Regions from separate parts of the Bacteroides sp. OM08-11 genome, predicted to be linked through region 3. Evidence: riboswitches for the same ligand, from Rfam matches in the RefSeq annotation. Region 3 holds a riboswitch; each other region holds the start of a gene.
The links. Region 3 has a riboswitch for cobalamin ahead of nrdD (anaerobic ribonucleoside-triphosphate reductase). Riboswitches for the same ligand answer to the same signal wherever they lie in the genome.
Positions count from the first base shown of each region.

Region 1 (8,493 bases), on a different contig from region 3:
CCCACTGGTAGTATTCCTTTGTCTTTACCTGGTGACATCACTGCTTGTCAACGATTTCTATAAAGTACCTATTACGGTAGCGTTCCTGCTTTCTTCCTGCTATGCTATCGCCATCACCAGAGGATTGAAACTGGAGCAACGTATTTACCAGTTTTCGGTAGGTGCCGGAAATAAGAATATATTGCTGATGATCTGGATTTTCGTCCTTGCCGGCGCCTTTGCACAAAGTGCTAAACAGATGGGAGCCATTGATGCCACTGTAAACCTTACGCTACATATCCTGCCGGACAACCTGTTGTTGGCAGGCATTTTTATTGCCGCCTGTTTTATCTCGCTTTCCATAGGGACGAGTGTAGGAACAATCGTGGCTCTTACGCCGGTAGCCGTGGGACTGGCGGAAAAGACCGGCATCGACCTTCCTTACATAGTGGCAATCGTCGTAGGAGGATCATTTTTCGGAGATAACCTTTCGTTTATTTCAGACACGACGATCGCATCCACCAAGACGCAGAATTGCGTGATGAGAGACAAATTCAAGGTGAACTTTATGATCGTAGTACCGGCGGCACTTATCGTATTGGGCATCTACATCTTCCGGGGATTTTCCTTATCGGCTTCACCGCAAATACAGGAAATAGAATGGATGAAAGTAATTCCCTACCTCATCGTACTGGGTACCGCGATAGCGGGAGTCAATGTGATGGTGGTTTTGCTGCTCGGTATCATCTCCACAGGAATTATCGGATTATGTACGGGGATGGACCTCTTCAACTGGTTCGGAGCGATGGGAACGGGCATCACAGGAATGGGCGAGCTCATCATTATCACCCTGTTGGCGGGCGGTATGCTCGAGACAATCCGTTATAACGGAGGAATAGATTTCATTATATCACGTCTGACACGGCACGTCAAAGGTAAACGCGGAGCAGAATTCAGTATTGCGGTATTGGTAAGCATAGCCAATCTCTGCACCGCCAACAATACAATCGCCATCATCACCACAGGACCTATTGCCAAGGACATCGCCCTACGTTTTCATCTGGACCGCAGAAAAACAGCGAGCATACTGGATACATTTTCCTGCCTGATACAGGGCATCATTCCATACGGAGCACAGATGCTGATAGCGGCAGGACTAGCAAGCATATCGCCACTGAGCATTATCGGCAACCTGTACTATCCTTTCTGTATGGGTACATTCGCCATATTGGCTATATTGATAAGGTATCCGAAAAGATACTCTTGAAAATGAAGTATTGATAATAAACGTTGGGTGATAATAGGTTATCCGAAAAATAATTCATCGTTTATAATTCATAATTCATAAATATTCCGTACCTTTGCACCCGCTATTACGAGATAGTAGCATAATTCAAATCATTAACTAAAAACATTTTAATTAAATGGCAACAAAAATCAGATTGCAAAGACATGGACGTAAAAGCTACGCTTTCTACTCTATCGTAATTGCAGACGTAAGAGCGCCACGTGATGGTAAATTTATTGAGAAGATTGGTACTTACAATCCCAACACCAATCCCGCCACAGTAGATTTGAAGTTCGACCGCGCACTTGACTGGGTATTGAAAGGTGCACAACCTACCGATACTGTCCGCAACATCCTTTCCCGTGAAGGTGTTTACATGAAGAAGCACCTCCTTGGTGGTGTAGCTAAAGGTGCATTCGGCGAAGCAGAAGCAGAAGCTAAATTCGAAGCTTGGAAAAACAACAAACAAAGTGGTTTGGCTGCTTTGAAGGTTAAAGAAGAAGAAGCCAAAAAAGCTGAAGCAAAAGCACGTCTCGAAGCCGAAAAGAAAGTAAATGAAGTAAAAGCTAAAGCATTGGCCGAAAAGAAAGCTGCTGAAGAAGCTGCTAAGGCTGCTGCTGAAGCACCGGTTGAAGAAGCAACTGAAGCTCCAGCTGAAGAAGCTCCCGCTGAATAAAAAAGCACAGCATCCCTATAAAAATGGGACAACAAAACATAAAATCCTCTCCGGTTATGCCGGAGGGGATTTTTTATTATTATCTTTGTCCCCTACAAAAATTATTTATTAAAAGAATGAACAATGAAAAAAATTACTTATCTGCTCGCTGTCGCCGCTGTATTCGCAGCTTGTAACAGCAACAAGGGTTACACCGTAACCGGAACTGTAGAGGGTGCTGCCGATGGCGACACTGTTTATCTGCAAACTATACAAGGGCGTCAACCCGTTAAATTGGATTCAGCCGTCATCACTAATGGAACTTTTACCTTCAAAGGTGCTCAAGATACCGCAGTCAACCGCTACATCACTTACCAAGCTGCCGACAAAGACGGTATGATGACCATTGATTTCTTCCTCGAAAACGGAAATATCAATGTAAAACTGACTTCCGGAGAAGAAGATTCCGCAACAGGTACTCCCAGCAATGACGCCTATCAGGAAATCAGAACCCAGCTCAATGGATTGAACAGCCAGATGATGGCTATCTATAATTCGATGTCCGACACAACTTTGACCGACGAGCAACGCGAAGCCAAAGGAAAAGAAATGGAGGCGTTGGAAAACAAGATGATGGAAGTTACCAAAGCAGGCATTCAGAAGAACATCACCAATCCGGTAGGTGTACATTTGCTGAAACAGAACTTCTACTATATGGATGTAGCCGATCTTGATCCGTTGATGCCGCAAATTCCTGCCGCATACGAAAACGATGAAATCATCGTCAAAATCAAAGACAACGTTGAAAAGATGAAGGCTACTGCTGTAGGACAGAAATTCACAGATTTTGAAATGCAGACACCGGAAGGCAAGACAGTGAAACTGTCCGATTACGTTGGAAAAGGTAAGGTAGTGCTCGTTGACTTCTGGGCGAGCTGGTGTGGTCCTTGCCGTCGCGAGATGCCTAACCTGGTAGAAGCATACGCCCAATACAAGAATAAGAATTTCGAGATTGTAGGTGTTTCTTTAGACCAAAGCGCCGACTCTTGGAAAGAAGCTATCGAAAAGCTAAATATCACATGGCCGCAAATGTCTGACTTGAAATACTGGAATTGCGAAGGTGCCAAACTGTATGCTGTAAGCAGCATTCCCCACACCGTATTGATTGACGGTGACGGAACAATCATTGCACGCGGCTTGCACGGTGACGGTTTGCAACAGAAATTAGTGGAAGTCATAAAATAAGTGGAAGCCGGATAAACAGAGGCCGGCCCCTCTACATAATCAAAGCCTCGCATTAAATTAATTAATGCGAGGCTTTTGTATATATATGTAGGATTAGCTCCAATGAAATACACCATTTACTCCCATAAGATGTGGCATTTGCCTCCATAAGGTGTGGCATCTCAGAAAGAAAATATCCGTTCTGCCATATCCATCCCCAGTTTCACCGTCTGCCACTGTTTTTCTTCATCGGTATCAGAAAGATGAAGAAGGCTATCCGCATCGGGCAGACAAAGCGTGAAGCGCTTCAATGGAATATAATTCAATACTTCCTCTATTTTCGCCTGCAACTCATCCAGCTCATCTTCTTCCGGATAATAGGAAATTACAAAGCCAAATACAGCTTCTTTTTCACGGACAAACCACAACAGACGGCTACGGTCGCAAATGCCGCAATCATAATTCAGAAAATATGCATCGGCTCCATGAAGCCGTATCAGCATATCTGTCGCTGCATGAAAAGCGACAAACAATCCGTCCGGCCGTTCACGCAACACCCGGTTATTCAGCCGGACAGCCTCATCCATCAAAAGAGATTTCGCACCATCAAACTGCACATAACGACATCCTAAATTATAGAGTGCTGATAATAAATTCTTGTAGGCTACCGCCAAGTCATCCGACAATACATTTATATCCGGATAAATCCGTTCCAACTGCAAAGCGTCAATTTCACGAAGAATTTTGGTGAGTAATTTTCCCGGAGATGGTATATGCTGCTTCGCCAATACATCCCCGACAACAATCCCTGTCAGAAAAGTATAATCATCAAGAATGGGATGATGCGACAGGCTAACCCTTCCGGTCAATTCCAGAACTTTGGATGCAAAATCACCGGTATGCGATTTATAGCCAAGTCCTTCCCAGCCTTCAAGGAAATCACGGTTACGAAAGCCTCCATCTGTAACGACTTTCATTCCTTCGGATTTAAGACGTTCGACAAGGTTGCGTATTTCAGCATTTTCGATGGCCTGCAAGGTATTTAAACTAATCTGTCCTTTCTGATACTGCGCCCATGCATCTTTCAATGTAGCTGGTGCCCACAATGTCCCTGCAATATCAACTTTGAACGGGGGAGACAATTTTTCCATAATCGTTCTTTTTTGAAATTAAAAATTCACCTTCTGCTCTATCCCACGAGTAGCAAAAGAACACTAAAGAATGGCAGGTCTTCTGACTTGATTTCCATTTCGAGCAGCCTTCCCAATCATTCTCCAATATCGAAAAACCATTAGTGGCAGGAGGTAATTACTGAAATGTTTAATATGAAACCTTACAGCAGCGGGACTGTACGGGACTTACACCCGTTTCCCTTTTAATTGCAAATAGCGAAAGCCATAAGCAAACCAATTCGCTACAAATATAACTAAAGTATTTGAAAACACATAAGTAGACTTTTCTTTTTTCATTTATAAATTCAAAACAATTTTACATCATCGAATGATACGATTTTCATTAAAGTTTACTTATAATCATCTCATTTAAAATAAAGTTTTCCATTCAACAAACAAATACACTTGGTTATCAACATATTAACCATTTTTAATCACACAAAAGTTTTCCAAAAAGAAAATCATATAGAGAACTATTATATCTTTGTCCACTCAATTAAGTAAAACAATAAAATCTAAAAAAGCAACGGTAATGATACAAACGGTAATCAAGCGTGACGGACGTATTGTCGGTTTCAATGAAGAAAAAATAGTGACTGCCATTCGTAAAGCCATGCTCCATACGGACAAAGGAGAAGATTTGCAGTTAATTCATCAGATCACCGATCACATCTCTTTCAGAGGAGAGCCGCAGATGACGGTAGAAGCTATTCAGGATATGGTAGAAGTAGAACTGATGAAAAGCAGCCGCAAGGATGTCGCACAGAAATACATCGCTTACCGCAATCAACGCAGCATCGCCCGCAAGGCTAAGACACGTGATATCTTTCTGGAAATCATCAATATCAAGTCCAATGATATCACTCGTGAAAATGCCAACATGAACGCAGATACTCCTGCGGGGATGATGATGAAATTTGCCAGTGAAACCACCAAACCGTTTGTAGACGATTACCTGTTGAGTGATGATGTTCTGGATGCCGTCAGCCAAAACTACCTGCACATCCACGACAAAGATTATTATCCCACGAAGAGCTTGACCTGTGTACAGCATCCGTTAGATCGTATCCTTAACTACGGTTTCTCTGCCGGACATGGAGAGTCGCGTCCTGCCAAACGCATCGAAACCGCCAGTATCTTAGGTTGCATCTCATTGGAAACGGCTCAGAACGAAATGCATGGCGGACAGGCTATTCCCGCTTTTGACTTCTATCTGGCTCCGTACGTCCGTAAAAGTTATATTGAAGAAATCAAAAACCTGGAGGAATTGTATGGCAAGGATTACTCCCACCTTTATCAGAAGGAGTTGACGGACTATCTGCCACAACCCTTGGACGGACTGTCTGATGAGAAACGTATCGTCCAACATGCCGTCAACAAGACTGTAGCCCGTGTACATCAGTCTATGGAAGCATTTATCCATAACATGAACACGATACATTCCCGTGGAGGTAACCAAGTGGTATTCAGCTCCATCAACTATGGTACAGACACCTCTGCCGAAGGACGCTGTATCATCCGCGAATTGCTGAAAAGTACTTATCAAGGAGTGGGAAACGGAGAAACAGCCATCTTCCCCATCCAAATCTGGAAGAAAAAACGAGGAGTAAGTTATCTGCCCGAAGACCGTAATTACGATCTCTATCAGCTTGCCTGCAAAGTAACCGCCCGCCGTTTCTTCCCCAACTTTCTGAACCTTGATGCTACTTTCAACCAAAGTGAGGAGTGGAAAGCTGATGATCCCAAACGCTACGAACACGAAGTAGCCACAATGGGATGCCGTACACGTGTTTTTGAAAACCGTTTCGGACCGAAAACCTCCATCGGACGTGGAAATATTTCATTCTCCACAATTAATATCGTCCGCCTTGCCATCGAATGTATGGATATAGAGAATAAAGAACAACGCATCGCCCGCTTCTTCTCCAAGTTGGACTCCATGCTCGAGATTACGGCACGCCAGTTGCACGAACGTATGGAATTCCAGAAGACTGCATTCGCCAAACAGTTCCCCTTGCTGATGTCTGCCCTATGGATAGGTAGCGAAAAGCTGAAACCGAACGATAGCATTGCCCCGGTTATCAATCAAGGTACATTGGGTATCGGTTTTATCGGTTTGGCCGAGTGTCTGGTTGCACTACTTGGAAAACACCATGGCGAATCGACAGAGGCTCAGGAGCTGGGAGTCAAAATCGTGACCTACATGCGCGACCGCAGCAATCAGTTCTCCGACCAATACCAGCATAATTATAGCATATTGGCCACTCCGGCCGAAGGGTTATCGGGCAAATTTACCCGGATAGACCGTAAAAAGTTCGGTATCCTTCCGGGTATCACAGACCGTGATTATTACACCAACTCCAACCATGTACCTGTATATTACAAATGCAGTGCCCGTCATAAAGCTGAAGTGGAAGCTCCCTACCATGAACTGACGCGCGGCGGGCATATATTTTATGTAGAGATGGATGGAGATGCCACGCACAACCCGGAAGTCATTATGCGTGTGGTAGATATGATGGATCGTTATAATATCGGTTATGGCTCTGTCAATCACAACCGTAACCGTTGCCTGGACTGCGGATACGAAAATTCTACTGCCAATCTGGAAGAATGTCCGAAATGCGGAAGCAGACATATCGACAAGTTACAACGTATCACTGGCTATCTGGTAGGTACTACCGATCGTTGGAACCAAGCCAAGCTTGCGGAGTTAAACGACCGTATCACTCATCATTAATCGTTGAAAAAATGATTTCTATTCTCGACATATTAGAAGATACTACTGTAGACGGTCCCGGTTTCCGTACCGCTATTTATGCAGCCGGATGTCCTAACGGATGTCCCGGCTGCCACAACCCCGAATCATGGGACATCCATCGCGGATACTGGATGAGTACGGACGAGATCCTGAAAAAAGTACTTGCCGACAATTTTGCGGATGTGACCTTCAGCGGCGGTGATCCGATGTTCCAGCCGGAAGGTTTTACAGAGTTGGCATCGGCCATCAAAATCAAAAGCCGGAAAAACATATGGTGTTATACGGGATATACCTTTGAAAATCTGTTACGTAACCCTCGGCAAGCAAAGTTACTGGAATATATCGATGTGCTGGTAGACGGCAAATTCAGAAAAGAGCTACGCGATGAGAGCCTTTACTTCCGTGGCAGCAGTAACCAACGGTTGATTGACGTACAAGCGTCACTGAAAGCAAACAAAACCGTGAACTACAACTACAATCCGGGAATTTAACGGCTTAGTTTCCCGGCAAGTCTTTCTTGTGAATTTTGAATTAACTTCTATAGACGGCATCCCATCAGAATATTTTTCCTACATTTGTGCCACGAAAAGAATTTATAACGAAGGATTCTGAACACCATGCATAAAAAACAAGCCAATAAGAAGACGATACGCTTCCGCCGCTGGAGCCGGAAAACTTATGCCGCATTTGCCAGCATAGGCCGCCAAGTCACGATTGGCTACCTGCGGAAAAATGTAGCAGACAGTTCGCTGCGTAAGCAAAATTCGGTTCAGACTCTCCCCTATTATATCCAAATTATGACTACAAATGAATTAAAAGCCCAGATATTGTCAGGCATAGACATATCGCCCGACCAAGCAGTCTGGCTGGCCAATATGGCCGATCGTGAAGCGCTGTACGCCGCCGCACACGAAATTACCGTCGCATGCGCGCCGCGCGAATTCGACATGTGTTCCATCATCAATGCAAAATCAGGACGATGCCCCGAAAATTGTAAATGGTGCGCACAATCTGCCCACTACCACACGAAAGCCGAAATCTACAACCTGCTGCCCGCTGAAGAATGCCTGAAACAGGCACAATACAATGAACAACAAGATGTCAACCGTTTCTCCCTCGTAACCAGCGGACGCAAACCTTCATCCCAACAAATTGAACAACTTTGCGATACGGTGCGCCACATGCGCCGCCACTCGTCTATCCAGCTGTGTGCTTCACTGGGCCTGTTGGATGAGGACGAGTTAAGGGTTCTGCACGAAGCCGGCATTACACGATATCATTGTAACCTGGAGACAGCACCTTCTTATTTCCCTACTTTATGCAGTACCCACACACAGGAAGAAAAACTACACACGCTCCAGGCTGCCCGCAATGCAGGTATGGATATTTGTAGCGGTGGCATCATCGGTATGGG
Region 1 is NZ_QSTJ01000008.1:39,041-47,533, forward strand. Features, by position in the region: gene DXC10_RS13695 (Na+/H+ antiporter NhaC family protein) at 1-1,246, shown strand, start outside; gene DXC10_RS13700 (30S ribosomal protein S16) at 1,404-1,943, shown strand; gene DXC10_RS13705 (TlpA disulfide reductase family protein) at 2,067-3,167, shown strand; gene DXC10_RS13710 (cobalamin biosynthesis protein) at 3,329-4,297, opposite strand; cobalamin riboswitch at 4,352-4,572, opposite strand; gene DXC10_RS13715 (anaerobic ribonucleoside triphosphate reductase) at 4,851-7,058, shown strand; gene nrdG (anaerobic ribonucleoside-triphosphate reductase activating protein) at 7,070-7,570, shown strand; gene bioA (adenosylmethionine--8-amino-7-oxononanoate transaminase) at 7,697-8,493, shown strand, end outside.
Region 1: another riboswitch for cobalamin. It lies ahead of DXC10_RS13710 (cobalamin biosynthesis protein); the one in region 3 lies ahead of nrdD (anaerobic ribonucleoside-triphosphate reductase).

Region 2 (8,493 bases), on a different contig from region 3:
TCTCATTCTTTCTATGTTTTCATCGGCGTCTTTTTTATATTAAACATTTTCTTAACAAATTATTAGGTACCTAATTGATTTTCAACTATATAAAATTCATCTAACCATCACATAATAAATAGGACATTTTATAAGTATCCTTTTCATAAACACTTATCACAGCCTACCTATATACAAACAGAAATACTCCTCCCTTATTATTAGTCCAACAACAAGCATTTCTTAAAATATTAATATATCTACCAACATTGAGTATCAAGGCCAAAACCTGAAATTACGAATTTCACTTTAGCACCAGAAGGGCAGTCCACACTTCTACTTCCATAACAATGTACAGGTACTTCATCTTCACCAGTAGCTAAAGCTTCTACATTATTTTAGAACAAATCATCAAGCTTTTTCTGCGATTGGGCGGCGTCAAAACACATTATACTCAATACATACAACAAGATTGCAAATAATCCATTTTTCTTCATAACGAAATCATAATATTATAAATTAATGATGGTGTAAAATTATGCACTATAAAATCAATCTCCTATTTTTAACGCTGACAAATGCTGACTATATATTACTTGCCAGTATCAGTCAGTACGGGAACATCTACTTCCACATCATCAGTAACTTCATTTTTTTCGATGAAATGGGGAATTATTAACTGATATTCACCATGTTCATAGTTAATCTGAAGTTCTGAAATACTCGACAATGATTTACGTAAACGACGCATTACTGTATGTACACGTTCCACAGTTCCGCTACTGTCAGGCCAAAGTGCAGCACAAATCTCCTTTACAGAAATTTTATGATATTTATTCCTAAGGAACAATACAAACAAATCAGTCACTTGAGGAGCCAATCTCCTAATAATACCGTCTTTCTTCAGCATTTTCCGCTCTACATCAAAATAAAAATCTTTACCCAACTGATAAGTGCATGATTTTTCTGTTTCCACAGGAATAACCGGAACTTCTTTCTCTATTATAACTATCTTTTCTTCAACTAATTTAAGTTTTATCCAACAATATATTTTTTTCCCGAGATAAAAAAGACTTCCTATCAAAAGCCAAAGTAAACCCACTATCAATATATACCGAAAAGACAGAATATCCCACCAATGATAAAAGATAAAACCCGTTACTTCAATTTCACAACGGGCCCCTATATAGTAAGAACATAAACTATCAGCTGGAATGGAACTTAAATTTATTTTTGAATAAGAAGAAGTTATATATCCTTCCAAATCCGTAATGGAAACTCGTGTATAAGTCTTTAGGTCAGGATTTATTGTGGTTAATAAACTATCCCATATCACATTTATAGAATCCACGTTCAAAGGATTTTCACTTAAAAGGTAAGTCAGCAAACCACGTTGAGTTTCATCTTTTACAATACTATATTGGTATTTCTCAGATGGTATTCGATATTCTTTTTCACCAAGTTCTGTTTCTATCTTTACCACATCTGGAATATTTTCTTCCAAAAAAAGTGTTGTTTCTTTATTAGTCCAATGAAAAACAGATACAGTATCCCGTTTTTGCAATTCTTGTACTAATGCTTTCCTAAATATTGTTTTCGCTTGTTCATTACATAATCGCGATTCGTTCCGATATAACAAAAAAATCATACATCCTGTAGCCAGGATACCCAATATAATCTTACTCCATAACGTTTTTTTACAATAATTTTTCATAGTACAACCAGTCATTTATAGTTTGAAAATATAAAGAATGACTGGAAAATAAATTCCCAACCACATCCTTCACTACAAATGTAATGATAATGTAACACTTATTTCATTTTCCCGTAACAAAATCACTGCACTTTTGTCGAAGAAAAGAAATAAAGTTTAACTTTGTGATAAAGGAACTGTCAGTTCCACATCACATATAAATAAAAATGCAATGAACGATTACCGGATTTTAGTAGTGGACGATGAAGAAGATTTGTGCGAAATCTTAAAGTTCAACCTGGAGAACGAAGGTTACGAAGTAGATACGGCCAATTCTGCCGAAGAAGCCCTGAAGATGGACATCAGTAGCTATAATCTTTTATTACTGGATGTAATGATGGGGGAAATTTCCGGATTTAAAATGGCAAGTATGCTGAAGAAGGATAAAAAGACCGCCAAAGTCCCCATCATATTCATTACAGCCAAAGATACAGAAAACGACACGGTAACAGGGTTCAACCTGGGCGCCGACGACTATATATCCAAACCATTCTCGTTACGCGAAGTGGCTGCACGCGTCAAAGCCGTGTTACGCCGTACACAACAGGAGGAAACGGAGCACATACCGGAACAGCTCGTTTACCAGACACTGGTGCTGGACATCATCAAAAAGAAAGTAAGTATAAATGGAGAAGAAGCCCCACTCACCAAAAAAGAGTTCGAAATTCTACTCCTATTACTGCAAAACAAAGGACGTGTATTCTCCCGTGAAGACATTTTGGGTCGTATCTGGAGTGACGAGGTATATGTTCTAGACCGTACCATCGACGTAAACATTACCCGTCTGCGCAAAAAAATCGGTATTTATGGTAAATGCATTGTAACTCGTTTAGGATATGGATATTGTTTCGAAGCAGAATAACGATGGACATTTTTTGTCTTTCAGCCGGAAGTTATTCCTTTCGGTAATTTCGTTGTTTCTTGTATTCGCCATTTGTTTCATCGCTTATCAGTATCAACGGGAAAAAGAATACAAGGTAGAATTACTTGACACGCAACTTCAAGACTACAACGAACGCCTGCAGCAAGAGATACGGGACATTCCCGACAGCCTGTGGACTCCCCTGCTGGATAATTACACATCCCGATATATAGCCGGAGACCTGCGTGTCACCATTGTGGATTTGCACGGAGACGTATTGTACGACAGTTACAATAAAATCAATCACAGCCAATTCAACAACCACATCAATCGCCAGGAAATACAAACCGCATTAAAAAGCGGAAAAGGATACGACTTGCGCCGAACTTCCGAGACTACCGGAATGCCCTATTTCTATTCTGCCACACTTTATAAAAACTATATTATCCGTTCGGCATTGCCTTACAATGTCAATCTGATAAACAGCCTGGCAGCAGATCCACACTACATATGGTTTACCGTCATTGTAACGCTGCTGTTAATGTTCGTTTTTTACAAGTTCACCTCCAAGCTCGGAACAGCAATCAATCATCTACGCGAGTTTGCCAAACGCGCCGATAAAAACGAGCCTGTAGAAATGGATATGCAATCAGCATTTCCACACAATGAATTGGGAGAAATATCCCAACATATCATCCAGATATACAAGCGTCTACGTGAGACGAAGGAAGCCTTATACATCGAACGTGAAAAGCTGATTACCCACTTGCAGACCTCACGCGAAGGTTTAGGGGTATTCACCAAAGACAAAAAAGAAATACTTGTCAACAATCTGTTCACCCAATACAGCAATCTGATTTCTGACTCCAACCTGCAAACAACGGAAGAAATCTTCGCTATCTGTGAATTCCAGAAACTTACGGATTTCATCAACAAGGCACAAAAACGTCCGTCCGGCAAGGAAGAGAAACGCATGTCCGTCAATATCAATAAAAACGGACGCATCTTTATTGTGGAGTGTATTATCTTTCAGGATTTAAGTTTCGAGATTTCCATCAATGATATTACTCTGGAAGAAGAACAGATACGGATGAAACGGCAACTGACTCAGAACATCGCCCACGAATTGAAAACGCCCGTAAGCAGCATTCAGGGATATTTGGAAACCATTGTAAACAATGAAACCATCTCCCGAGAGAAAATGCAGACTTTTTTGGAACGATGCTATGCTCAAAGTAACCGTCTGAGCCGTCTGCTACGGGACATTTCGGTATTGACACGCATGGACGAAGCCGCCAATATGATCGACATGGAGAAAGTGGACATCAGCATGCTGGTGACCAACATCGTCAACGAAGTATCTTTAGAGTTGGAAGAAAAACAAATAACTGTTGTCAATTCCTTAAAACCCAACATACAACTGCGAGGCAATTATTCTCTTCTCTATTCCATTTTCCGTAATCTGACGGATAACGCCATTGCATATGCGGGAACGCATATCCACATCCATATCAGCTGTTTCCGTGAAGATGAGAACTTTTATTATTTCAGTTTTGCCGATACCGGAGTAGGCGTATCACCAGAACATTTGAACCGCCTGTTCGAACGTTTCTACCGGGTGGACAAAGGACGTTCACGCAAACTTGGAGGTACCGGACTAGGATTGGCTATCGTAAAAAACGCCGTCATCATACATGGAGGAACAATATCCGCCAAGAACAGCCAAGGCGGAGGACTGGAGTTCGTGTTCACATTGGCTAAAGAGAAATACTGATGCATATCAGGCAATATACCCCACTATATTGAAAAACGTATATCAATCTGCTGATAAATATATATTCTCATCAGGAGAAAAGCACACCATCCTAAAGATAAACTATATCTTAGCAGCCGAGATGCAAATCTCAGCTGCCGAGATGGCCATCTTAGCCGCCAAGATATATATCCCGGCGGTTGAGACGAAGCTTAATTATGAGGTTAATATCTCCTTTAGCGTACAAAAACTATCTTATGAACGGATTTGTACCATCTTTCCAACGGTATCATCCCACTGACATTTAATATATTCATAAACTTGTTTTCTCCCAAATTCTTCTTATCTTTGCAACGCATTGGTTTGCCATTTTTTCTTTCAAAGATGGCAATTAAAAGGGAATCAGGTGCAAATCCTGAACAGTCCCGCTGCTGTAAGTTTCATGCAATGTTACAGACAACAACTCTCTATACCACTGGAAGCATGCTTCCGGGAAGGTGTTTGTAACAGAAACGAGTCAGAAGACCTGCCATGCAACCATTTATCATTGCTTTCGAGGAAAAAGCGTTGAGTCTAATGAAGCCGGACAAATCGTCCACATCATTTCATTCATCAAACCTGATTCAGAGAAAGTAAAATTACAATAAACTCTGCCAAGTTTATTTGAATAGTGTCCGGTCGAAGTGATTTCGCCCGGACATTTATTTTACAAAAAGTAAGATCAAATATTGTTTTATAGCTATTTTATAATTATATTCGGCACACAAAAAGTAATTAACCTACTTTTCAATGACCTATTGTCAAATACTAAAAAGAAAAGATTATGGAAATCCCATTTGCCGAATCATGGAAAATCAAAATGGTGGAGCCTATCTGTAAAAGTACCCGCCAAGAACGTGAACAATGGTTGAAAGAAGCCCACTATAACGTCTTTCAACTCAAATCGGAACAAGTTTATATCGACCTCATCACCGACTCCGGTACGGGTGCCATGAGCGACCGTCAATGGGCAGGAATGATGTTGGGTGATGAAAGTTATGCCGGTGCCACTTCCTTCTTCAAACTAAAAGAAGTCATCACCCGTCTGACGGGTTTTGAATATATCATCCCCACCCATCAGGGACGCGCTGCAGAAAATGTACTGTTCTCCTATTTGGTTCACGAGGGAGACATCGTTCCCGGAAATTCTCACTTCGATACTACCAAAGGACATATAGAAGGACGTAAAGCAACGGCATTGGACTGTACCATTGACGAAGCCAAACAAACACAACTGGAAATTCCATTCAAAGGCAATGTAGATCCGGTTAAACTGGAAAAAGCTTTGCAGGAACACAATGACCGTATCCCGTTTATCATTGTTACTATCACCAACAATACGGCCGGCGGGCAACCCGTTTCCATGCAAAATCTACGCGAAGTTCGTGCTGTTGCAGATAAGTATGGCAAACCTGTATTATTCGACTCTGCACGCTTTGCCGAAAATGCTTATTTTATAAAAATGAGAGAAGACGGCTATAGCGAAAAAAGCATTAAAGAGATTACTCGTGAAATGTTTACCCTTGCTGACGGTATGACCATGAGTGCCAAAAAGGATGGTATCGTAAACATGGGTGGATTTATCGCTACCCGCCGGAAAGACTGGTATGAAGGGGCTAAAAGTTTTTGTGTACAATTTGAAGGATACCTCACTTATGGTGGTATGAATGGTCGTGACATGAATGCGCTTGCCATCGGTCTGGATGAAAACACAGAATTCGATAACCTCGAAACCCGTATACGCCAAGTGGAATATCTGGCTCAAAAGTTGGATGAATACGGGATACCTTACCAACGTCCGGCAGGAGGTCACGCCATCTTTGTAGATGCCCCCAAAGTTCTGACTCATGTTCCCAAAGAAGAATTTCCGGCACAAACCTTAACCATTGAACTGTATCTGGAAGCTGGTATCCGTGGTTGCGAAATCGGTTATCTGCTTGCCGACCGTGACCCCGTTACTCGTGAAAACCGCTTCGACGGCTTGGATTTGTTGCGTTTGGCTATTCCTCGCCGGGTATATACCGACAATCACATGAATGTGGTGGCTGCCGCCCTGAAAAACGTATATGATAAACGCGAAAGCATTAAGCATGGAATACGTATCGCATGGGAAGCTCCATTGATGCGCCACTTCACCATACAGTTAGAAAGACTGTAAACAGTGATTTTACAGACTCATAGTCAGTACAAAATCCGGATATATATAATAATGAATTGAATAGTGCATTTTCTCTGCTGTACGATATTCTTCAGCGGAGAAAATGCCTTGTCGGTCTACCGTAAATGGGAAAATACGCAAATGTTCCCGGAAATCGACTTCGGAAGCATTCATACATTTAAACATCGTTTCCTTTGCCGACCAGTAAAGCAGCAAAGACCAAATATCAGTTCCCTGAAATGTTTCCGGAATTTCATCATCACGCATGAATTTATGCGATACACGCCTCACCCGTTCACCGTATTGCTCAATATCGATTCCAACCTCATTCCCCGGTGGTCCCAACAGTACTGCAACATATCCTTTGGTATGCGAAATACTGATAGAAGCAGAATTGTCCGGCAAATAAGGTTTACCGTTGGAATAATAAGCAATCTCTTTTTCTTCTCCCAACAAAGTATACAGTAACACACGAACTGCCAACCATTCCAAACGACGATGACCGGCAGCAAACCGTTGCATACTTTGCCTGTAATATTCCTGATGAGGAAGACAAACAAGCAATTCTTCCAGTGTTTCATCCATTTTCCAAATGCCCCACCGGCAGGCAAATTCTGTATTTTGAAAAAAAAGAGGCACGTTATCAGTCAAGAGTTGAATTGATTGTGAATTTCACTTTCAAGATACGACGGTTATCCATTTCGAGAACTTCAAACTCATAACGGTCATAAGTAACTTTCTCGTGAAGTGCAGGAAACTCTCCTTTCAACTCAAGCAACAGCCCTGCCAGAGTATCGGCATCGCCAGCCACCTCATCAAAGGTTTCTTCATCTATTTTGGTTATCTTATAGAAGTCCGTCAATTGCGTTTTCGCTTCAAACACCCAGGTATGGTCGTTAAGAATTGCATACGTACGTTCTTCATCATCATATTCATCACGTATCTCACCGACAATTTCTTCAATGATATCCTCCATCGTGACAATACCCGATGTACCTCCAAACTCATCCACCACAATAGCAATATGAATTTTATTCGCTTGAAAGTCACGTAACAAGTCATCAATCATTTTAGTCTCGGGAACAAAATAGGCCGGACGTATCAATGACTGCCAACGGAAATTATCGCCTTTATTCAAATGAGGAAGCAAATCTTTGATATACAACACTCCCTTAATATTATCACGTGTTTCCGCATATATCGGAATACGCGAATAAGCATTTTCTACAATACATTTCAAAACTTCTTTAAAAGGGGTACGTATTTCCAGATCGACTACATCCAGACGAGAGGTCATAACTTCTTTAGCTGTCTCACCACCAAAACGTATAATACCTTCCAATATATTATTTTCTTCAGAAAGTTCCGCTTTATCCGTCAATTCCAATGCATGAGACAATTCGTCTACCGAGATATTATGATTTTTGCGTACAAAGTGTTTATTCAGGAAAGAAGTGGAACGTACCAACAAAGAAGATAGCGGATAGAATATGGAACGGCAAACCATAATACCAGGAGCAGCAAAACGACAGAAAGCCAACGTTTTCTGCGCAGAATAGATCTTCGGCATAATTTCACCGAAAAGCAGTAACAAGAAAGTAAGAATAACCGTCAGCACAATAAACTCGGCAATCACCGAATGAAATTGAACTACATTCATAAAGAAAAAGTTACAAAGCATGATAATGGTTACGTTTACAAAATTGTTCGTAATCAATATTGTAGCCAACAACCGTTCCGTATCATCCAACAAATTACGGATTTTCTTATCTGAAGAGTGTTTTCCCTCTTCAATAGTACTCAAGTCTGATGGAGAGAGTGAGAAAAAAGCAATTTCGGAAGCCGAAGCAAAACCGGAAACAAGTAAAAGCAAACTCGCCAAAATAATAGCTATAACAGCCGAAATAGAGGGAGCATGTACGGATATACCGTTAAAAACATCTGCCAAT
Region 2 is NZ_QSTJ01000004.1:56,298-64,790, forward strand. Features, by position in the region: partial or broken gene DXC10_RS16710 (hypothetical protein) at 240-365, opposite strand; gene DXC10_RS08740 (hypothetical protein) at 572-1,693, opposite strand; gene DXC10_RS08745 (response regulator transcription factor) at 1,905-2,594, shown strand; gene DXC10_RS08750 (ATP-binding protein) at 2,569-4,368, shown strand; cobalamin riboswitch at 4,690-4,896, shown strand; gene DXC10_RS08755 (tryptophanase) at 5,171-6,544, shown strand; gene DXC10_RS08760 (4'-phosphopantetheinyl transferase superfamily protein) at 6,554-7,183, opposite strand; gene DXC10_RS08765 (gliding motility-associated protein GldE) at 7,188-8,493, opposite strand, start outside.
Region 2: another riboswitch for cobalamin. It lies ahead of DXC10_RS08755 (tryptophanase); the one in region 3 lies ahead of nrdD (anaerobic ribonucleoside-triphosphate reductase).

Region 3 (8,493 bases):
CAAAAAGAGCATCAGGGTGTTCTTCTACCGCAAGGCGAATACCAGCCTGAGTACGTGTAATACCTTTCTCTGCAGCCAATGATACCGTACGAGGATCACCGAGATAGCATTTTACCTCTACACCGAGTCGCTCTAAAGCCCCCTTACGGATACCACTGGCAACCATTGTCACATCAGTGATAATTGTACGGATACGACCTTCGGCAATACCCTGATAAAGGGAAGCTACGGCACCGGTATCCGTGTGAAGTAAGTTCTCCATTTCGAAATCGGCTGTGGTATGTATAGCATGCAAAAGCGCCCATTTATGGTCAAGAGGAATATTTTTATTCTTTAATTCTTTTTCGATGGTACGGAAACTACGTATCATGATGTCCTGGCCTTTATTGGCCTGAAGATGATGTTTTGCTCCCTGAAGATGATGTTTAGGTTTCTGAAGATCATCTTTAGCGTTTTGCCCCCTATCTTTATAATATCCTCGTGGTGTAATTAGCATCCCATTCCATTCGTATGACTGTGAGTTACCTATAAGTACCACTGTAAACATATCAATATCTTCGGGGTTGAAAGCTTCCAGAGTCGTGATGTGTACTTCCTGTTCTGGTCGTCCCGCTTGGCGTACATAGCCTACCGGAGTTTGAGGAGAACGACCTTCTTGTAGGAATAATTCTTTCAGGCGATATAGTTGCCAGTAACGGCCTTCGCTTTTGGGATTATATACGGCAGTTACAAAATCGGCTGTCGCAGCAGCGATAATTCTTCTCTCTATACATTCCCAGGGAGTCATCAAGTCGGAAAGTGAAATAACACAGAAGTCGTGACCGACCGGCGCCCCTAATAGAGCGGCTGCCTTCTGAAAAGCACTGATACCCGGCAAAGAAACTATATCCACAGCACTGCTGCGTTCCCGTTTCATTTCATAAATAAGCGGCGTCATACCGTAAATTCCCGCATCACCGGAACTGATGACACATACCGTTTTTCCTTGCTCTGCCAGTTCAAAGGCTTGCTCTGCACGGACACGTTCCCGCTTCATACCGGTATCCACACATTCGGTTTCAGGGCGGAGATAAGGAGTTACAAACCGGAAATAATATTTATATCCTACCACTACGTCCGCTTCTTGCAAAGCCGTAAGCACGGCAGGTGTAATATCTTCTTTATTGCCCGGGCCAAGTCCGGCAACAATTATTTTAGGTTGCTTCATATATCATTATATTGGTATGCAAATATACGTTCTATTTGGCATATTCTTCACATGAAAACAAAACTTTCCACAGAATGGAAGTAAGTTTGAGAAACGGCTATTTTCCTTTATAACGTTTTTTCTTCCGCAGATAATGGATACTTAATACTAACCCTGTCATGGATACAGTATTTCTACTATTATGCTCCATATACAGTAATATCGAAGTGTATCGATAGCAGAACCGCCTTCTCGCCAATATGAAGTCTAGCGAGAAGGCGGCTGTTATAAAACTTCCTCTTTCACCATACAAACTGTAAAAAGAGAAAGTTGTAAGAACATCAAAAGGAAATTATTGTTCATCTTCCAAGACACGGATCTGTTCAAAATAGTAACCTTCTGCAATTTCCCTGCCTTTAGTTACAGTACCGGTTGCAATATCGTAGATATAAATACAGGGATTACTGTCTTTCGGATTGACACCAATATAGGCTTTACCACCAGCTATGGCAGTACGTTGGGAGAAACGTCCGCTACTGTATGGCAGATCAGTTCCGTTATAACTGAGACGTGTATATGATTTATTTGTCAGGTCTATGATTGCATAATAATGGCTATAGCTGTCTATACTGGTACCAAGTTCATCTTCACGGGCATAAGCAAGTACTTTATTATTACCTAAATATTCAATGGAAAGCAATTTGCCATCAGTCTTGAAACCATCGTAGTCGGGATCAAAATCTTTCTCTCCAGCTTTTATTTTTAACAGGTGAGATCTTTCCACTTTATCTGCATCATTTGACAGACTGGCGAGATAGAGGTTGCCACTTTCGTCAAAAGCTACACATTTCTGTAACAATTCCCCATAAGCACTACCTACCATTTCGTCTATTTTGGTAGTTTGCATATTACTTTCCACAGCCATTGTGGAAGCATTGATTACAGCAGTAAACACTTTTGATGCAGTAGAGTTTAAAGCGCCTTTTTTAGCTTTTCCGTAATAGAAGTAGATCAGCTTGTTATCTTTCTCGCGATAGGTCAAAATTCCGCTGGTCGTAAACGACGCTGAGCCTGTTGGCACTTGAATATCCAATGTACCTTCTTTAAGGATTTCCATGCTGGAAGCATCGAGCAGGGTATAAATAATCTCTGTACCATCTCCATTGGCAGCCATAATGATCAATTTATTATCCGGCATCCAAGCGTGGGTGTATTTACGAGGAGAATATGTGTTACCATTATTCTTGAATTTCTGTTCTTGAATAATATTAATTTGATTATCTGATAAAGTGTATTTACCGAAACGGTCACCGCTTACAGGCACTTGATAATAATATGCACCTTTAATTATGTTTTCCAGTGTCAGTTTGGAGTTTACTTCCGTACCTTCGCCCACAAAGTCTATGATTGGTTGATCTGCTTCCAAAGAAGATACACTTCTGACTAAAGTCTTTACATCACGTCCCATGCCGCCGTGTTTGTCCACGGCAATCCAAATATCAAAATGATAACTGTTTTCCGACGGATCAGGATCAGGAATAGGTGCCGGATTTTCATCATCCGAACAAGCACTGAATGTAATGGTCATCATCATGACTAACATGCCGACTAAAAATCTCAAATCTTTCATTTTTAATTATTATTATGTGATAAATTAATGAATAAAAAGTCTGAATTTAGCAAAGAGTGTCCGACCGGGCTTTTGCAATTTATAATTATCGTATAGCGTCTTGTTTAGGAAGTTAGTACATTCCACAGAAATATTATATTTATCTTGTTTCCATGAGTAGGTTAAAGCGGCATTACAAATGTGCTGTGCCGGGATACGTGCTTTACTTTCTATGGCACCATAGGTTTCCCACGAAAGGTAGAACCAATGTACCCATTGATAACTACATCCCATACGGAATTTACTTTGGGGAAGTAGCAGATTGTGAAAAGTATAATTTATTTCTGTATTACTAAAGAACCAAGGGCGATTGGGTATACGGTTATTATAAGTAGCAGAGGGTTTTCCATCTGTTTTATATTTTTTCTGATCTCGTGCATCCTGATAACTGATGTTTCCGGAAAGTTGTAACCTATTCTGCCAGTTATACTGTATTTCTCCTTCTATTCCTTTGATGTGTACAGCCGGAACATTATCATATTGCATGGTTCCATCTTCCTTAGGTGATACGACAGCTTGGATATAATCGTCTACGGAACGAATAAAACCATTGGCTTCATAATAAATGGTATGTCCATCGACTGGATGCCAAGTTCCAAAAATACCTAAATTGATATTATCACTACTCTCGGGTTTTAAGGTTACGTTGGCATATATAGTAGTTCCATTACCCAGTAATTCACGGGCAATAGGTAAACGGACGCTATGTTCATAAGAAAATTTAATAGAAAAAGGATCTAATATGGAAAAACGTGAACCTATTCCATATCCCCAATAATTTTTGGTTTGTGAACCTTTTACAATATCAGAGCCTGTGATGCTAGGTAAATCATTTTGTCTAATGTTCAAGTGATTGACGTAGTCCTTTATGAAGAATATATTCTCCATTTTTTCATTAAAGAAAGATTGACTGTATGATAAGCCTAATACATGTTTGGATAATACGTCATTAGTAGATTCGAAATCGGCATCAATTTCATCATATCTGTTGTTTCCCGTACGATTTAACAAATAATTAAGATTAAGACTGTGATGGTCATTTAAATGATAGTCCAAATTGGTACGTACAATGGTTAGTGGACGTTTGTAATGGCGCATCAGTCGCCCCCGTCCCATAATTTCACTTCGTGAACTTTGAATATAATCACCATTCCAGTCATATTGTCGATATGCGGTATCTACCGTTAACGAATGATCCCAAGTCTGTGAAAAAAGTGCATTCAATTGTAAGTTTTTTATTATGAAATCATCTTTTCGATAACGTGCAGACATATTCCAAGCATTCGTATTCCGTTCCGCCATACCATAAACTTTGCTCTGAACAGACCCCGTTTGTAATTCTTTATTAACTTTGGAATATGAACCGGATATGAAGAAAGCATCCGCCCATGATTTATTGGTAAAGCCAACTTCTATTTGTCCCAACAATGAGAAATAATCGTCATGAAAGCGTTTGCGATCCACTAATACATATTTACGGCTGTCTTCATCCCATACTTCAACATCTTTCATCGTATAGTCGTTCTTGGAATAATTCACTCCGAAGGTCGGTTTGATAATCAACCCAGTCTTGGACTCTATAAATTGTGCGTTCAAGTCTGCCTTATGTGTATGAAATGAACCAATGCCATAGGATAAGTCCAAATAGTTTTTCTTTTCCTGTTTGGTGATGATATTGATAGCTCCTCCTAGTGCATCTGTACCTAGGTTAGCCGGTACTACACCTTTGTATATTTCAATTCGGTCTATAATATTTACCGGCAGGTTTGACAATGAAACACCGCTTCCTTTCGTATCAAGTGGAATTCCATCCAAAAAATAACGTACAGAATTACCGGACATCCCGTTAATGGACATGTCGAAATCGGAACCGACTCCACCTTCTTCTCTTACCTTGACACCTGTTGTCCGGTTCACTAAATCATTAAGGTTATTCAGAGAATTAATGATTGGTTTTATATCGAGGGCATTGACAGCAAAAGCTCCTTCTTTTACTTTCTGTGTCCGGCTCTTTCCATATACCTCAACAGAGTTGAGCACAACAGAATTCTCTTCTAATATAAAATTCACTTTTTTATCTTGTTGGAGATTGAGGGTACGTTTCGATGTCTGGTAACCGATAAAAGATACAACAAGAGTATATTTGCCTGGTGTAACGGGTAGCGAATATCGGCCATTATCATCCGTATATGTTCCAATAGTAGTGTTTTCAACAGCAATTGTTACTTGTGGAAGAGGAATGCCGTGCCTGTCGGTAACTGTTCCTGATAAAACTACTTTATTTTGAGCCATTGTTGCCACTTGGCACATGCAGGTTATGCAAAACAAAATGTATGTGAAGAATTTCATTTCAAGTCGTTAGTTTATACATAATATTCATTGACTTGCTTCCGAAAAGAAAAGAGTATAGACAAAGAGAAATGATTTCTTTATGAATGATAAAGAATTACCAGACTCATTGTTTTACTGCTTTATTCCCCGAAAGCGTTAAAACTATGTTATTTTTGGCAGGTCTTCTGACTTGTCCATCTTTGAAACGCCTTCCCATCTTGATTAGCAGACAGTGGCAAAGTATATTCAAAGAATTAAAAGGACTTACAGCAGCGGGTCTGTTCAGGACTTACACCTGATTCCCTTTTCACCGTTCTTTTCGTGTTATTCAGAAAGGAACGAAACCAAAAAGTGTTGCAAAGTTATTAAAAAACTATATCTGAGCAAAAATAAGTTCTCTAAAATATTTTATCTTACAGAAAAAAGGTATTAATATTTTTTCTTCTTCTTTTCATTGCATTGCAAATTTTCTTGTTATCTTTGTCCTATGAAAATGGTTTCCAAATCATCTTAGCATGACGAGGAATTAAAAGGGAATCCTGTGAAAGTCAGGAACTATCCCCGTAGCTGTAAGCTTTGTCTCCCTTATGTGGAGGAATGTTGTAACCTATCTATAGCCACTGGTCATAAAAATAACCGGGAAGGCGTTGCAACAGAAGTCAGTCAGAAGACCTGCCATATTTTACTGATCATTCATTCAATGCTTTCGGGTGAAAAGCTATAGAACGAGTCCGCTGAAGATTCATTTTATTACTTGTATTCTGCGCATTGTTGTTTGAATTTATCGTAAATAATTTTTAAATCTTAAATTATAGATATGATTAATTCAGAGACTTTTATCGTCAAGAGAGATGGAAAGAAAGAAGCATTCTCACTCGACAAAATCAAAAATGCCATCAGTAAGGCATTTTTATCAGTAGGTAGTTTTGCTACACAGGATGTCATTACCAATATACTTAGTCGTGTGAGTATCAATGACGGAGCCAGTGTAGAAGAAATTCAGAATCAAGTAGAAGTAGCATTGATGGCAGAACATTATTATGCTGTTGCCAAATCGTTTATGTTATACCGCCAGAAACATTTGGAAGATCGGGAAGTACGTGATAAACTTCGTTTTTTGTTGGACTATTGCGATGCTTCCAATCCTGCCACAGGAAGTAAGTATGATGCCAACGCCAATGTCGAGAATAAGAATGTGGCTACTTTAATCGGTGAGTTGCCTAAAGCTAATTTTATTCGTTTAAATCGTCGCCTGCTGACTGATCGCCTGAAGGATATGTATGGCAAAGAAATCTCTGACCGTTATATTGAATTACTGAATAACCACTTTATATATAAAAATGATGAAACCAGTCTGGCGAATTATTGTGCAAGTATCACCATGTATCCATGGCTGATAAGTGGCACTATGTCGATCGGTGGTAATTCAACGGCACCTACAAATTTGAAATCTTTCTGTGGAGGTTTTATCAATATGGTGTTTATCGTATCCAGCATGTTAAGCGGAGCTTGTGCCACACCGGAGTTTCTGATGTATATGAATTATTTTGTTGGTAAAGAATTCGGTAAAGATTATTATAAACATGCTGATAAAGTTGTAGATCTCTCTACCAGGCAACGAACAATAGACAAAGTAATTACGGATTGTTTCGAACAAGTGGTCTATTCCATTAATCAGCCCACGGGTGCCCGGAATTTTCAGGCTGTATTCTGGAACGTAGCTTATTATGATAAATATTATTTCAATAGCCTTTTTGAACATTTTGTATTTCCAGACGGTAGTAAACCTGACTGGAGCTCATTAAGTTGGTTGCAGAAACGATTTATGAAATGGTTCAATAAGGAACGTACTAAAACAGTACTTACCTTCCCGGTAGAAACCATGGCGCTACTAACAAAAGATGGAGATGTATTGGATAAGGAGTATGGTGATTTCACGGCAGAAATGTATGCTGAAGGACATTCGTTCTTTACCTATATGAGTGATAATGCCGATTCTCTGAGCAGCTGCTGCCGTTTGCGTAACGAAATTCAAGATAATGGATTTAGTTATACTTTGGGGGCAGGTGGTGTATCTACCGGTTCAAAAAGTGTGTTGACGATAAACTTGAACCGTTGTATACAACATGCCGTAAAATCCGGTTTGATTTACCATTTCTTTCTCGAAGAAGTTGTGGATCTTGTTCATAAAGTACAGATAGCTTACAATGAGAACCTGAAACAACTACAAAACAAGGGTATGCTTCCATTGTTTGATGCCGGTTATATCAATATGGGACGTCAATATTTGACAATCGGTGTGAATGGTTTGGTGGAAGCTGCGCAATTTATGGGTATAGATATTAATGACAATCCCAAGTATGAAGCTTTTGTACAGGAAATATTGAGTATTATTGAAAAATATAATAAGAAATATCGTACAAAAGATTTGTTATTCAACTGTGAAATGATTCCTGCTGAAAATGTGGGTGTGAAACATGCCAAATGGGATAAAGAAGCTGGTTTCGAGACATTCCGTGATTGTTATAACAGCTATTTTTACATTGTGGAAGATACTTCGCTGAATATCGTAGATAAGTTCCGTCTGCATGGTCGTCGTTATATAGAACATTTGACGGGTGGCTCGGCACTGCACATGAATTTGGAGGAACATTTGAGCAAGGAACAATATAGGCAATTACTTCGTGTGGCTGCAAGTGAAGGATGTAATTACTTTACTTTCAATATTCCGAATACAATTTGTAACGATTGCCAGCATATAGATAAAAGATACCTGAAAGAGTGTCCGAAGTGCCATAGTAATAATGTTGATTATCTGACTCGTATAATAGGTTATATGAAACGCGTAAGTAATTTCTCACAACCACGGCAAAAGGAGGCTGCACGAAGATATTATGCTCCGCTACACTGATTATGATATCGTTTTTCAAGAAATACCGGATGAGGTGACGTTGGCAATCAATATTTCCAACTGTCCCAACAAATGTAAGGGTTGCCATAGTGCTTATCTAATGAAGAATGTTGGAGAGTCACTGACGGAAGAGAGTCTGTCGGCACTTCTTGAAAAGTATGGTAATTCTATCACTTGTGTTTGTTTTATGGGTGGGGATGCCGAACCTGCCGAAGTGGAACGACTGGCTCTATTTCTTTCTAATCGATTTACTATTAAAGTCGGATGGTATTCAGGTAAACCTGAGTTACCTGCCGGTTTTGATACAAAGTATTTCCGGTATATTAAATTAGGTCCGTATGTTGAAAGCCTTGGCGGTCTGAAGTCTGAACGTACCAACCAACGGCTATATCGCAT
Region 3 is NZ_QSTJ01000009.1:27,171-35,663, reverse strand. Features, by position in the region: partial or broken gene DXC10_RS16760 (precorrin-8X methylmutase) at 1-385, opposite strand, end outside; partial or broken gene cobJ (precorrin-3B C(17)-methyltransferase) at 466-1,207, opposite strand; gene DXC10_RS14460 (hypothetical protein) at 1,539-2,816, opposite strand; gene DXC10_RS14455 (TonB-dependent receptor domain-containing protein) at 2,841-5,204, opposite strand; cobalamin riboswitch at 5,344-5,550, opposite strand; cobalamin riboswitch at 5,664-5,881, shown strand; gene nrdD (anaerobic ribonucleoside-triphosphate reductase) at 6,004-8,097, shown strand; gene nrdG (anaerobic ribonucleoside-triphosphate reductase activating protein) at 8,081-8,493, shown strand, end outside.